One region of the Maribacter sp. R86514 genome, then DNA from elsewhere that is predicted to be linked to it. Evidence: riboswitches for the same ligand, from Rfam matches in the RefSeq annotation. Region 1 holds a riboswitch; each other region holds the start of a gene.

Region 1 (4,597 bases):
AAAGGATGATAGCCGTACCTACCGGCATGTAGTATTTGCATACAGATTTTACCACCTTCTTTATGCACGGCATCGGTAATGACCTTATGATGTTTCGCATGCTTTTTAGAGCTCATACGTGCAGATAAAGGGCCTGTCCAACCTTGCACATTGGGCGCTATACCGCCGGTTACAATTAATCCGACTCCGCCTTTTGCCCGTTCGGCATAATATGCGGCAATTTTATCTATTCCATTTTTTTTTTCTTCTAAGCCGGTATGCATAGAACCCATTAAAATTCGGTTCTTTAGGGTGGTAAAACCTAAATCTAAAGGCTCAAAAATATGTTTGTATTTGGTCATTTCACTACTAATTAAATTCAATTTACTATGCATGCATAATAGTTCAATATACGTTTAAAAATTGAACAACATCATATATGCTATATTTTTTTGATTCAATTACCTACAAACCATTATAAAATATCTTTACAATTACCTGTGGTTCATAGAGCTGAACAAAGTATTATTAGTGTGTACTATTTTACTAGCAGATATAATAAAACCCCTATTAAACTATTGTTCAATAGGGGTTCAATATTCTAGCTCTTGAAGTGTTATTCTTTATTAGCCTTTGCAAATTTATAGGTAATACCAATATTTAGCCCGAAAGAAGAATAAGGAACTTTTTGAGATAACTCTTTTGTAGTATCTGTATTCGTATTCGACAATTCATCTACATAAGTCGTTTTCTTGTTAATACCTTCTGGTAAATTATCAATGGAATAAAAACCACTAACGGCAACCGTATCATCTGGAAGTTTAATATCTGTATTAAATTCTGAAATTTCTGAGTCTTTACGCTTTAAACTAATACCGTAATACTCTACTTCTGCAAAAAGACTAAAGTTAGCATCTAAATTATGTCTATAACCAAGCGCACCTACAAATCCTAAAGGAAAGTGGCCATGAAAGTCTTCTTTGTAATTGGTCTCGGAATATGACCCGTTAGGTACACCTAAAGCTTCGGCCTCTGCTTCAGAAAATACAGATTTTTGATAGATAACCCCCTCGGTTTTTCCTCCTAATTTTATCAAGGCTCCAAAACGCCCGTAAATATTGTTGGTAAATTTGTATACCACAGATGCAGAAGCACCAAAAGCACGTGCTCTTGCCACTGCATTAACTTCTGTAGATGGTAAATCTACTATAGAAACATCTTGATCGGTACCATGTAAATACCCCACGCCTAAATCGAAACCAAAAGAATCATCAAAGAAATAAGTTCCTCTAAGTTGAAAATTTGTTCCCTCACCGTAACTTCCATAAGAGTTTTCCATTGTAGAAGTATTAATGCGTTCTCCTAATTTCATGGTCGCGCTACCAATTGCATATCCAGAACTTGCAGATACCTGCCATTGCCCATAAGAAATAGTACTTACCAAAACAGCTGCACAAACAGCGATCAAGTGTTTCATAATAAATGATTTATAAATTGAAAATGGATTAAAAACTAATTATATTAAAATAAAAGAAAATTACACTAGTGTCTGACTAGCAACGTTTTAAAGAGTTATAGAAAAACATGAGCATCTCTATTGTCAGTGTCTTTTAAATTAGTTTATCAAAATTACTTTTTTAGGCAACCTTCCCATATCTATGTCTGTAGTTTAACATTCAATTTAAAATTCACATTTAATTTCTATATGATTTTTATCAAAAAATCAAAAAACAGGAAGTTATATCGAACATAATCACATTTTATTGGGAATTTATAACTCTTTCAACAGTTAGCCTTAAGCATTATTCTTTGCCCTAAGACCAATAAATAACAGTGTGTAAATAAAAAGCAATACCAAATACCAAGTGTTGCTTACCAAATCTAAATAATCGATTTTTCCTTTAGAGAAGCTTAAAATCATTAAGACCTGTGCTCCATAAGGAAGCAAACCTTGAAAAATACATGCGAAAATATCTAAGATAGAAGCCGTCTTTTTATTATCTAAATGATACTCGTCATTAATGGTTTTTGCAATTGGTCCGGCAATTATAATTGAAACGGTATTATTGGCTATTGCCATATTAATTGTACTCACTAATGTGGCTATACCGAATTGTGCCGATTTCTTATTTTTTATCAGCTTTCTAATATTGACCAATATAAATTCAATTCCACCATTTCTTTCTACCAATGCCGCCAATCCTCCGGTCAATAAAGACAAAAGAAATATTTCTGTCATATTGGTAAATCCCGTGTAAGCGATTTTGCCGGATTCAATCAGAGTAAAATCTTGATAAACAAGACCTAGTACAACTGCAGCTATAGCGCCTAGTAAAAGCGTTACAAAAACATTGACTCCAACAATAGACAGAACAATCACCAATACATACGGTAAAATCTTTACAATATCATAGTTATAAACGGTGTTTTCAGATGTAACGGATTCTAATCCTAAGCCTTGAAAAATTAATATGGCGATGGTAAATATCGCTGCTGGCACAGCAATTTTAATATTCTGTTTAAACTTATCGCTCATTTTACAACCTAAAGATTGAGTTGCTGCAATAGTTGTATCTGAAATTACAGATAAGTTATCACCGAACATACTACCGCCCAATAACGCCCCGCATAAAATTGCCAGCTCTGCATTGCTTTCTTCGGCTAAACCTACTACTATTGGCGCCAACGCTACGATAGCGCCAACAGAAGTTCCTGTTGAGACAGATAAAAACCCGGAAATAATAAAAATGCCCACATATATGTATTATATAGCTATAAGATCTAAACCAAGGTTTACAATGGCATCTACACTACGTGTTTCATAGGTAATTGCTGCAAAAGCACCTGCCAATAAATAGTTAAGGCACATCGTTAATATCTTATCATCTCCACAACCTTTTAAAAGCGTATCGATTTTATCTGATATCGATTGCCTAAATAGTATGAACGCTACTACAATACCCACAATAACCGCAATAGGAGCGGGTAGGGCATAAAAATCATTTTGATAAATGCCTACACCTAAAAACGTAAATACAAATACGAACAAGGGTATTAAGGCAGAAAATTTTGGGATCTTGTTTTTGGTACTTTCCATTTCTCTTTCTTCATAATCAAAAAAGGAAATAGCTAAAAATTAGAAGGATTATGAACTAACATTTGTTCCAATTAATTGGCTTATCTATTTAGCACCTTGCTTGTTTTTGCAGGTTGCTATCTCCTTTTTTGAGATTCTTGATAACAATTTTAAGGCGGCAAAAATAAAACATAATACCGCTTGGCAAATCTTAAAAAAGGTTAATTTATCAATACCTATTTTTTAGAATATGCCGACGAAGCTTTTAATGAAATCGATTATTAATACATGCCACTTACCATAATTTATTTGAAAGTTTCTATTTATAAATACGTCTTAAAAGGTGCACGAATATAATTTTATTATTGATTTGGAGAATATTAAAAAATACCACTTGCACAAAGATGATTATTCGAAATTACATTTCGATTTTCTTGATGCAGAAGCTTATTTTCAAAAACATAGTACACCAAGTTCAAAACCACATAATCACAGCTTTTATCAAATTATCTGGTTTAAAGAAAAAGGCAGACACTATATTGATTATCAAGTAGTAGAACATAAAGAGAATACCTTGTTCTTTATTAATAAAAATCAAGTACACTATTTCTGTCCAGATTCACCAAACAAGGGACAGCTATACCATTTTAATGATTATTTCATAGAACGTTTCAATACTGATTTAATGAAACGGTTTTCTTATTCCATATTTAATGAAATTGGAAATCCGTTTGTCACCTTGTCCGCTGTAGATGTCAAAAAGCTTACTATGCTTTCCTCTGCTATAGACATAGAATTAAAGACCAAAAATTATTTTCACAAAGAACAGGTATTCTCTTTTTTTCAAACTTTATTATTTCAAATTGAACGATTAAAGAAAAAACAAAATGCTTTTGGTGTAGATACAGATAAGGAACACTATACAGCATATCAATTTAAACAACTCATTTATGAAAATATGGAATCTTTTTTAAGCCTAGATGAGTATTGTACCAAACTCAATATCAATGTTAAAAATTTAACCTCATTAAGTAAAAAATATCTGTTAGATACACCAGCGAACATTATTCGTCAACTAAAAATCTTAGAAGCCAAGAGAATGCTGGCAAACCATAAGATTACGGCTAAAGAGGTTGCATATGCCATAGGCTTTGATCAACCAACCTATTTTACAAAGTATTTTAAAAAAGAAAACGGACTTACACCCAAGCAGTTTCAGGCATCATTACCCTAATTTACCATAGGTTTGCGCTTAATTACCATTTTTACCCATGACATCTCATGAACTTTGTATCAAATAAAAAAAATACAAAAATCATGAAAAAGCAAGCATTGATAATTGGAGGAACTACTGGAATGGGAAAAGCCACCACTAAACTATTAATAAATGACGATGTAGAATTGATCGTTGTTGGTAGACCTGGTAAAAATTTGGAAAGTATTGAAAAAGAACTTTCTTCTATTGGTTCAATAAAAACGGTAGCTCTTGATCTTAGTGACCTTACAGCTGTTCAAGAATTTACTAATTCTATTAAGGAAATC
Region 2 (4,597 bases), 1.1 Mb from region 1:
TCATCTGTAGATGATTTAACGCCAGAAGATTTCATCGACTGGGGGAATACAGAACGTTATGAAAAAGCAATTGGTGTAGGTGAGTGCGCAGGTGTGGTTATTGACTTGATTGCTACACTTCTTTTTGAAAGTGAAGAGAAAATACAGAATGCCCAAGCTATGTTCGATGCAGAGAAATGGTCTGCAAGTATCTACCACGCATATTCTTCAATGGTGAATTCAGCGAAAGCGATGTTAACCTCAGAGAATACAAAAGTGAATACACATGTAAGTATCATTAAAGATTTTGATGAGAAGTTTGTAGCCGATGGAAGAATTGCCGTTGCTGGCGGATTCGAGAAATTGGTACTGCAATTGAATCAGAATGAACCAACAAAAGAATTTGCCGAGTCATATATCAAAGATGCGAAAGTATTTTTAGAGACGGTTGCAAAGTTTAGAGAACAAGAATTAGCAGAAGCATAATATGCATACCGATAATCTATCCAATCAAAAAACAATCAATTCAATAGTTGATACTCCCTCGCAGAGTCAAGGGAGGTTGACTGTTGTAGGCGCGGGACCTGGCGATATAGAGCTCATCACTTTAAAAGCAATAAAAACGCTGGAAAATGCCAATGTGGTTTTGTATGATGCTTTGGTTAACGAAGAGTTGCTGAAGTATGCCAATAATGCAGAATTGATTTTTGTGGGCAAGCGAAGAGGATGTTATGCATATCAGCAGGAACAAATAAATGAGTTGATTGTTAGCCGGGCAAAATCTGCGGGACATGTGGTGCGCTTAAAAGGCGGTGATCCTTTTGTATTCGGTCGTGGTTCTGAAGAGATGGAATATGCAGCTTCACATGGTTTAGAGGTAGCAATGGTACCAGGTATTTCTTCAAGTTTAAGTGTGCCGGCTTATCAGAATATTCCAGTAACAAAAAGAGGAGCATCAGAAAGTTTTTGGGTAATTACAGGTACAACAAAAGAGCATAAGCTATCAACAGATGTTGCTTTAGCTGCAAAGAGTAGTGCAACGGTAGTTATATTAATGGGAATGTCAAAACTTCCACAAATTGTAGAACTGTTCAAAGGTGAGGGAAAATCGGATATGCCAATAGCCATTATTCAAAATGGGACCCGTAAGAATGAAAAACTGGGCATTGCAACTATTGAAACTATTGTTGAGGTTGTAGAAAAAGAAAAATTATCGAACCCTGCAATTATCATCATAGGTGAAGTGGTAAAACATAGAGAGGCATTAATTCAGGCAAAGAATCAGTATTCAAATGAGAATGCTAAGTTGAGCGAAGTATAAAAGTGCAAAGTATTAAGTACATAGTGTAAGTGAAATTAAAAGAAGTTGAAAAGTGATTTCTAATTACTTTTTACTAAAAAGAAAATTATGATTAAAACAGATATGCTCATTATAGGAGCGGGACCAACCGGTTTATTTACGGTGTTTGAAGCAGGATTGTTAAAATTAAAAACGCATTTAATAGATGCATTGCCACAGCCAGGTGGGCAGTGTTCAGAGATATATCCTAAGAAGCCTATTTATGATATTCCTGCATTTCCAGAAATTTTGGCAGGTACTTTGATAGATAACTTAATGGAGCAAATCAAACCTTTTGAGCCAGGTTTTACCTTAGGTGAAAGAGCAGAAACTTTAGATAAATTAGAAGATGGTTCATTCGTAGTTACTACAAATAAAGGAACTCAGCATAATGCGCCAGTTGTTGTTATAGCAGGCGGGTTAGGTTCATTTGAACCACGAAAACCACCTATTTCAAATATTGTAAATTTTGAAGATACCGGTGTTTCTTATATGATTAAGGATCCAGAAGTATATCGTGACAAAAAAGTAGTGATTGCAGGTGGTGGAGATTCAGCTTTAGATTGGGCTATATTTTTAACCGATGTAGCTTCAGAAGTAACTTTGGTACATAGAAGAGATGAATTTAGAGGGGCTTTGGATTCTGTTGAAAAAGCATCTGAACTGGCAAAGCTTGGTAAAATAAAATTAATTACAAAAGCAGAGGTAAAAGAATTGCACGGCAAAGATCATTTGGAAGCTGTTGTGATTAAACATACCGATAAGGAAAAGGAAGATACTTATTTAGAGGTAGATAATTTTATTCCGTTATTTGGTCTTTCACCAAAATTAGGTCCTATTGGGGATTGGGGTCTAGAAATTCAGAAGAATGCCATTAAGGTAAACAATGCAAAGGATTACCAAACAAATATACCGGGAGTATACGCTATTGGTGATGTAAATACTTATGAAGGTAAATTGAAATTGATCCTTTCAGGTTTCCATGAAGCTGCGGTAATGTGTCAGTTTGCATACCAACAAATTAATCCAGGTAAGCGCTATGTAATGAAGTATACAACTGTTGGTGGTGTCGAAGGATTTGATGGTTCTAAGAAAGAAGCTAAGAAAGAAGTAGTACAGAGTATAGCATAAAGTTATTATTTGATTAATAAGGCCTCTAGACTCCATATGAATCTAGAGGCTTTTTTTATGACATTTTTTAAAAATTTCGTTGGCTAAAAAACAAGTTTACTCTTGGATAAGAGTATACTGTGCCGTTACTTTGCAAATCGTTCATAAATAGATTGAAACGTTATCAAGAAAGGTGGAGGGACTAGACCCATTGAAACCTTGGCAACCCTTTCCAATATGGAAAAGAAGGTGCTACATTCTATCTTTATTCTGTGTACTTGTGCAGAAGATGTTATTCTATATGGCATTACAAAGACAGATAACTTAAGAAAAGGCATCTAGCCGAACTTTCCTTACTTGATTACGAATTAGATTTTTATTGAACCAATAATATTTTACACCGTAAAATGAAGGATATAAAGGAAATATTAAAAGAGCGAATTCTCATATTAGATGGTGCCATGGGTACTATGCTACAGCGTTATAAATTTACTGAGGAAGATTTTAGGGGAGAACGTTTTAAAGACTGGGAACACCCATTACAAGGCAATAATGATTTGTTGTCACTAACTCAGCCTGATGCAATTGCTGAGGTTCATCGTAAGTATTTCGCTGCGGGTGCCGATATCGTAGAGACCAATACATTTTCTGGAACCACGATAGCGATGGCAGATTATTACATGGAAGACTTGGTGTATGAGTTGAATTATGAATCTGCGCGTATCGCTAAAACGGTAGCAGATGAATTCACAGCTAAAGAACCGCATAAGCCAAGATTTGTAGCCGGTAGTATCGGTCCTACGAACAAAACGGCAAGTATGTCCCCTGATGTAAATGATCCGGGGTATAGAGCAGTTTCTTTTGATGAGCTACGTATTGCATATAAACAACAAGTAGAAGCCTTGTTAGATGGTGGGTCGGATATTTTATTGGTAGAAACTATTTTTGATACGTTAAATGCAAAAGCGGCTTTGTTTGCCATAGAAGAAGTAAAAGAAGATCGAAATATAGATGTGCCCATCATGGTGAGTGGTACCATTACCGATGCGTCAGGTAGAACGTTGTCTGGTCAAACGGCAGAAGCATTTCTTATATCCATTTCCCATATTCCTATTTTATCGGTCGGTTTCAATTGTGCATTAGGAGCTAATCAATTGGTTCCGCATCTAGAGGTACTGTCAACCAAAAGTGAGCATGCGGTTTCGGCACACCCCAATGCAGGTTTACCAAATGCATTCGGAGAGTACGATGAGACTCCTGATCAAATGGCAGAACAAATTAAAGAATACGCAGAAAAAGGATTAGTAAATATAGTAGGTGGATGCTGCGGTACCACTCCGGAACATATTTCTGCAATAGCGAAGATTGTTGAGAATTTTGAACCTAGAAAGTTGACAGTTGTCGGTTGATGGTTGATAAATCGTTTTTCGTTTCTCGTTAATGGTTTATCGTAGTTTTTCAAATAATAAATGGATTATAAAGAATTAGATATTTGGGTGCAGGCTAGAATGCTAGTGAAAACGGTTTATGTTTTGACTAAGTCCTTTCCTCGTGATGAACAATTTTCATTAACCGCACAGGTTAGACGATGTGTTATTTCTGTGCCATCAAATATTGCTGAAGGTTGTGGAAGGCAATCCAATATAGAAACAATCCATTTTTTACATATAGCAAGAGGCTCCTTGTTTGAGTTGGAGACTCAGTTAATTTTAGCAGGAGATTTAAATTATATTTCAGATATAGATAACGTTTTGAAAGAAATAGAAAGAGTGAAAAAGTTGTTGAACGGATTCATAAATTATCACAAGAAATTATGAGTATAGAAAACGAACAACGAACAACGAACAACGAGCAACGCTTTCTAAAGCTTAGCGGTTTAGAACCCCTGATAGTCACTCCCGAAACCAACTTTATAAACGTTGGTGAACGGACAAACGTTGCTGGTTCAAAAAAGTTTCTACGTCTTGTAAAAGAAGAGAAGTTTGAAGAGGCATTGGCTGTTGCTAGAGAACAGGTAGAGAATGGCGCACAGGTTATTGATATTAACATGGATGACGGATTGATCGATGGTAAGGAAGCCATGGTCAAATTTTTGAATCTTGTTATTTCTGAGCCAGATATTTCTCGTGTACCTATAATGATAGATAGCTCTAAATGGGAAATCATTGA
Region 3 (4,597 bases), 1.1 Mb from region 1:
TGTAGCGACTGTACTTCGCCATAGGTTACGTTGCTTTTCGCTTGCGCCAATTGCTTAAACGTATCTTTATTTTCTTGAGCGGTAAAGAACATATCAGAATCGACACCTATGATATGAATATTGGTATCGCTATTTTGAAGTCTGATGAAATTCTCATCTCCACCTCTAGTGACATCAATGGTTTTCAATAACTGATTCATCAATTTATATGCAGATAATTGAAAACGCTCTTGCAACTTATCGCCATGATGCATTAACCAACTTTCTACATTAAAGACCTGCAGCTCTTCGTTCGTGCTTCTTTTGAAACGCTCTTTAAAGGACGCCGGAGTTCTATAACATAACATTGCATGCATACGGGCATCATGTACAGGTTGCTTAGAATTCACCAAAAACTGCTCTTGAATCTGACAATTGGCAATTAACCAGTCGGTCGATTTCCAGTCGGATGCCACAGGTATTAAATGCTCGGTTAAATCTGGTTGTAATGCTGCCATTTCCCAGGCAATACCACCACCTAAAGAACCACCGATCAAAGCAAAAAGACGTTCTACCTTTAACTGCTGCAAACCCAATAAAAACATTCTCGCTACATCGCCAGCAACAAAATCCTTATAGTTTTTAATCACGAATTTATCATGACCGTTACCCGGAATATTGAATGCCAGAATGGTATACTTTTGGGTATCGATACATTTTTCATCACCAATAAGTGCTGACCACCAGCCATCTTCACCAGTAACATTAGAGTTTCCGGTCAAAGCATGGTTCACCAAAATAATAGGTGCCGTGTGCAGTTCTTTACCAAATACCTGATAAGACAATTGAATATCTTGAGAGGCACCACTTAAGGTCTTGTATTTTTTAATCTGTAATTGATGTAGCATCTATTTCAAAATCAATTTATGGCTTCGACTACGCTCAGCCACCTTATATAAATTTTATAAATAATCGGACACTGAGCGGAGCCGAAGTGTATGATTGCTTCGGCTCTGCTCAGTCACCCAAATTAAAGACTTGCAAATGCCTGTTCTAAATCGGCTTTTAAATCTTCAATATCTTCTAGACCAACAGACAAACGAATTAAATCTTGACCTACACCAGCACCTTCTTGCTGCTCTGCAGTTAATTGTTGGTGTGTGGTACTTGCTGGGTGAATGATCAATGATTTGGTATCACCAATATTTGCCAACAATGAGAATATTTTGGTCGCATCGGTCAATTTTTTAGCAGCTTCAAATCCGCCTTTGACGCCAAAAGTAACCAATCCGCTTTGTCCTTTTGGCAAGTATTCTTTTGCCAAGTCGTTGTACTTATTGCTCTTCAATCCTGGGTAATTTACCCATTCCACTTCTGACCTACCTTCTAACCATGTAGCCAATTCTAATGCATTTGCACTATGCTGCTTAATACGCACAGGTAATGTTTCTAAACCTTGAATAATTTGGAATGCGTTAAACGGACTCAATGCTCCACCAAAATCACGTAAGCCTTCTAATATTAATTTAAAGGTAAATGCTGCCGCACCTAATGCTTCGCTATAGACCAAACCGTGGTATCCCGCAGATGGCTCAGTAAATTCTGGGAATTTTCCGTTGGTCCAATCAAAAGTACCGGCATCAATAATGGCACCGCCTAAGGAAGTTCCTTGTCCGCCAATATATTTTGTCAATGAATGAATTACGAGGTTCGCCCCGTGTTCTATAGGATTCAATAATGACGGAGTAGCCACCGTATTATCTACTATAAATGGTACACCTGCCGCTTTTGATTCTTTTGAAATCCCTTTTAAATCCAACACATCTAACTTAGGATTCCCTAAAGATTCTACAAAAAATGCTCTTGTATTTTCCTGTACCGCTTTTCCAAAATTCTCAGGATCAGATGCATCTACGAAGGTTGTTGTGATTCCGAATCTTGGTAAGGTTACATTCAATAAATTAAAAGTACCACCATATAAACTGCTCGATGCCACAATATGGTCACCTGCCTTTAACAATGTCAACAACCCTGTAGAGATTGCCGCTGTCCCCGATGCAAAAACCACCGCTCCAATTCCGCCTTCTACCGCAGCTAACCTGTCTTGTAGAATTTGATTGGTGGGGTTGTTTAATCTTGTATAAATGAAACCTAATTCCGCTAACGAAAATAAGTTTGCAGCATGATCTGTATCATTGAACACATAAGATGATGTTTGATAAATAGGCACTGCTCTTGTACCACCGTTGGTAGTTGTGTCGTGACCTGCGTGTAATGCGTTTGTTGCTAATTTGTGATTACTCATGATTTTGTTGTTTTTAAAAAATTAATCCTTCAGCTACGCTCAGGATGCAAAAAATTAAAAGCCAAACCTTGACCAGCATTATATGCGGGTAGGTAAAATCAAAAAGTTATAAGAAAGTAATATCGAAGAAAATTCGATTACTGTTATCCATCCCCTAAGGGTAGAATGTAGCACCTTCTTTGTATGGAACAAAGGGTTGCTAAGGTTTCAAAGGGTCTAATCCCTCCACCTTTCTTGATAACTATTCAATACGTGTTTGAACTTTGAGCTACAAATATTGGGCAGAAGTTTTTAATAACCTAAGATTTTAAGAAAAAAATATAATTTGAGGTCTTGTTGTTATTTTTCTAAAAGCGTAATTAATCATATACCGCATTTTCCCTCAAAGCCTCTTTGCCCATTAAAACAAAGATTACCCCGATGATAAACCCACTTGCAAGACCGCCTACATGAGCTGCATTATCTACTGATGCAATAGTACCAAACAACAAACTCAATCCTATGCAAAGACCTAAAAAAATCCATGTAAATCTTAGAATGAAATTTGAATAAATCTTTAAAATAGCAAAAGCCAACATTACTCCATATAATCCAAAAATTGCACCCGAAGCTCCAACACTTACTACATCCTCGTGCCAATAAAAGCTTGCTAAAGCTGCAAAAATTCCACAAACAACATAAGTCAAGATGAATTTCAAGTAGCCGATTATTTTTTCTAAAAAAACTATACTAATAGCTAAACCGAGTAAATTTTGAAACAAATGAAAAACACCACTATGAATAAAATTTGATGATAATAAGCGCCAATATTCACCATTTAAAATTTCCTGTCTCCGATTTCCTCCAATATCAAGTAACTCTTTAGCGGCAGGAGAAACAAAATCAAGACCTATAAATATCATTATTAAGAATATAATCATATTTAAAATCATAAGAATGGCTCCACCTTTATAAGTTCCTATCGGATTCAAAAATTCAAGAAAATCTTTAAAATCATCATCCCTCAATGGCTTATTTCGCTTAAATCTATTTAATTCATTAGTGTCTATTTTTGGTAAAATAATTAAAATCAAAATAATTAAAGTTCCTATTAAAAAAGCAATAATCGTATTCTTAAGTGAATCATTATTTTGATTTTTAAAGGCAACATTCTTAGGAACTAAGAATATTTGATCGTTCATATTAATTACAGGATATTCATTTTTCACTGCATTTATAAAACCATCTCTTTCTTTAGAAATAGCTAGTTTTTCAAAATAAGTAACCGAATAGAAATTATATGTATTAAATTCTTTATTAGACCTACTTAAGAAACTTGAATACTCTAAATTCTTTCTTTGCTTATTTAAATTATTACTAATAGTTCTTTTATATTCAACACAATGCCAAACCGAAGCAGAACCCCTTAGAGGTGTAGCATAAAACAGGTTGAAATTCAAACTTCCATTATATCTACCAGAGGTCCCGACAGTAACATGGGAAAGACTTGCATTATCCTCAACATCAAACGAATTCACTTTAAAATACTTTCCTTCTTTAACTTTAGGTATTTCAGATATAGAATTTACTTCAATTAAATCATAAGATATTTTATCAACATATTCCTGACTTACTACCAAAGGTGCAGCTATTGCAGCAACCATGGCAAACTGATAGCCAAAATAACCATCTCCACCTTTTCCTCTTATTCGTAATAATCTAATTCTTTTTCTTAACCATATTAAAACGGTTACCCATGGTAAAATAATCGGTATCCACAAATCAAGAATATCTTCTCTTAAGGTCAATAGACCTAATTTAATATCAAAAATCCACCGAAACAAACAATACAAAATAACCGTTCCTAATGACACAATTAGAAACGGAATATATATTTCTCGTAGTTTTATTTTTGAAGAATTCAATATTAAAATAGATAGAAACTAATCAAAGGGTTTTATTAGTCATTTTATAATAAACCCTAACTTACTCCAATACCGAAAACTCAATACTAGAATCTGTAAAAACCGTATGTGTTTGCGTTTTGAAATCGGACTCATCTGCTTTAAAGATATTATCTACATAGGTCTGCGGATTCAAATCGATTAAGGGGAACCACGTACTCTGTACTTGTACTTGTAGCTTATGCCCTTTTTTAATGGTGTGGAAAACGTCTTGTAACTTTATGTTGACATCGGTCTTTTCATTAGCCACAAATGGCTCTGGCTCTGCAAAGCTGTTTCTAAATCGCCCCCTCAATACCTCACTACGAACCATTAAATGATAATTGCTCATTTTTAAGTGGTCTTGCATTCCTTCATACGCTGGCTCATC

What was found. Region 1 has a riboswitch for S-adenosylmethionine ahead of SJY30_RS04515 (Na+/H+ antiporter NhaC family protein). Riboswitches for the same ligand answer to the same signal wherever they lie in the genome.
Region 2: another riboswitch for S-adenosylmethionine. It lies ahead of SJY30_RS18350 (homocysteine S-methyltransferase family protein); the one in region 1 lies ahead of SJY30_RS04515 (Na+/H+ antiporter NhaC family protein).
Region 3: another riboswitch for S-adenosylmethionine. It lies ahead of SJY30_RS18285 (O-acetylhomoserine aminocarboxypropyltransferase/cysteine synthase family protein); the one in region 1 lies ahead of SJY30_RS04515 (Na+/H+ antiporter NhaC family protein).

The regions. Positions count from the first base shown of each region.
Region 1 is NZ_CP138999.1:1,010,360-1,014,956, reverse strand. Features, by position in the region: gene SJY30_RS04525 (FAD-dependent oxidoreductase) at 1-341, opposite strand, end outside; gene SJY30_RS04520 (outer membrane beta-barrel protein) at 596-1,456, opposite strand; partial or broken gene SJY30_RS04515 (Na+/H+ antiporter NhaC family protein) at 1,775-3,076, opposite strand; SAM-I-IV-variant riboswitch at 3,128-3,225, opposite strand; gene SJY30_RS04510 (AraC family transcriptional regulator) at 3,450-4,289, shown strand; partial or broken gene SJY30_RS04505 (SDR family NAD(P)-dependent oxidoreductase) at 4,373-4,597, shown strand, end outside.
Region 2 is NZ_CP138999.1:4,228,727-4,233,323, forward strand. Features, by position in the region: gene SJY30_RS18335 (nitrite reductase) at 1-465, shown strand, start outside; gene cobA (uroporphyrinogen-III C-methyltransferase) at 467-1,300, shown strand; gene SJY30_RS18345 (NAD(P)/FAD-dependent oxidoreductase) at 1,388-2,449, shown strand; SAM riboswitch class I at 2,607-2,724, shown strand; gene SJY30_RS18350 (homocysteine S-methyltransferase family protein) at 2,836-3,837, shown strand; gene SJY30_RS18355 (four helix bundle protein) at 3,898-4,245, shown strand; gene metH (methionine synthase) at 4,242-4,597, shown strand, end outside.
Region 3 is NZ_CP138999.1:4,213,557-4,218,153, reverse strand. Features, by position in the region: gene thrA (bifunctional aspartate kinase/homoserine dehydrogenase I) at 1-887, opposite strand, end outside; gene SJY30_RS18285 (O-acetylhomoserine aminocarboxypropyltransferase/cysteine synthase family protein) at 1,010-2,284, opposite strand; SAM riboswitch class I at 2,425-2,528, opposite strand; gene SJY30_RS18280 (rhomboid family intramembrane serine protease) at 2,644-4,071, opposite strand; gene SJY30_RS18275 (CocE/NonD family hydrolase) at 4,250-4,597, opposite strand, start outside.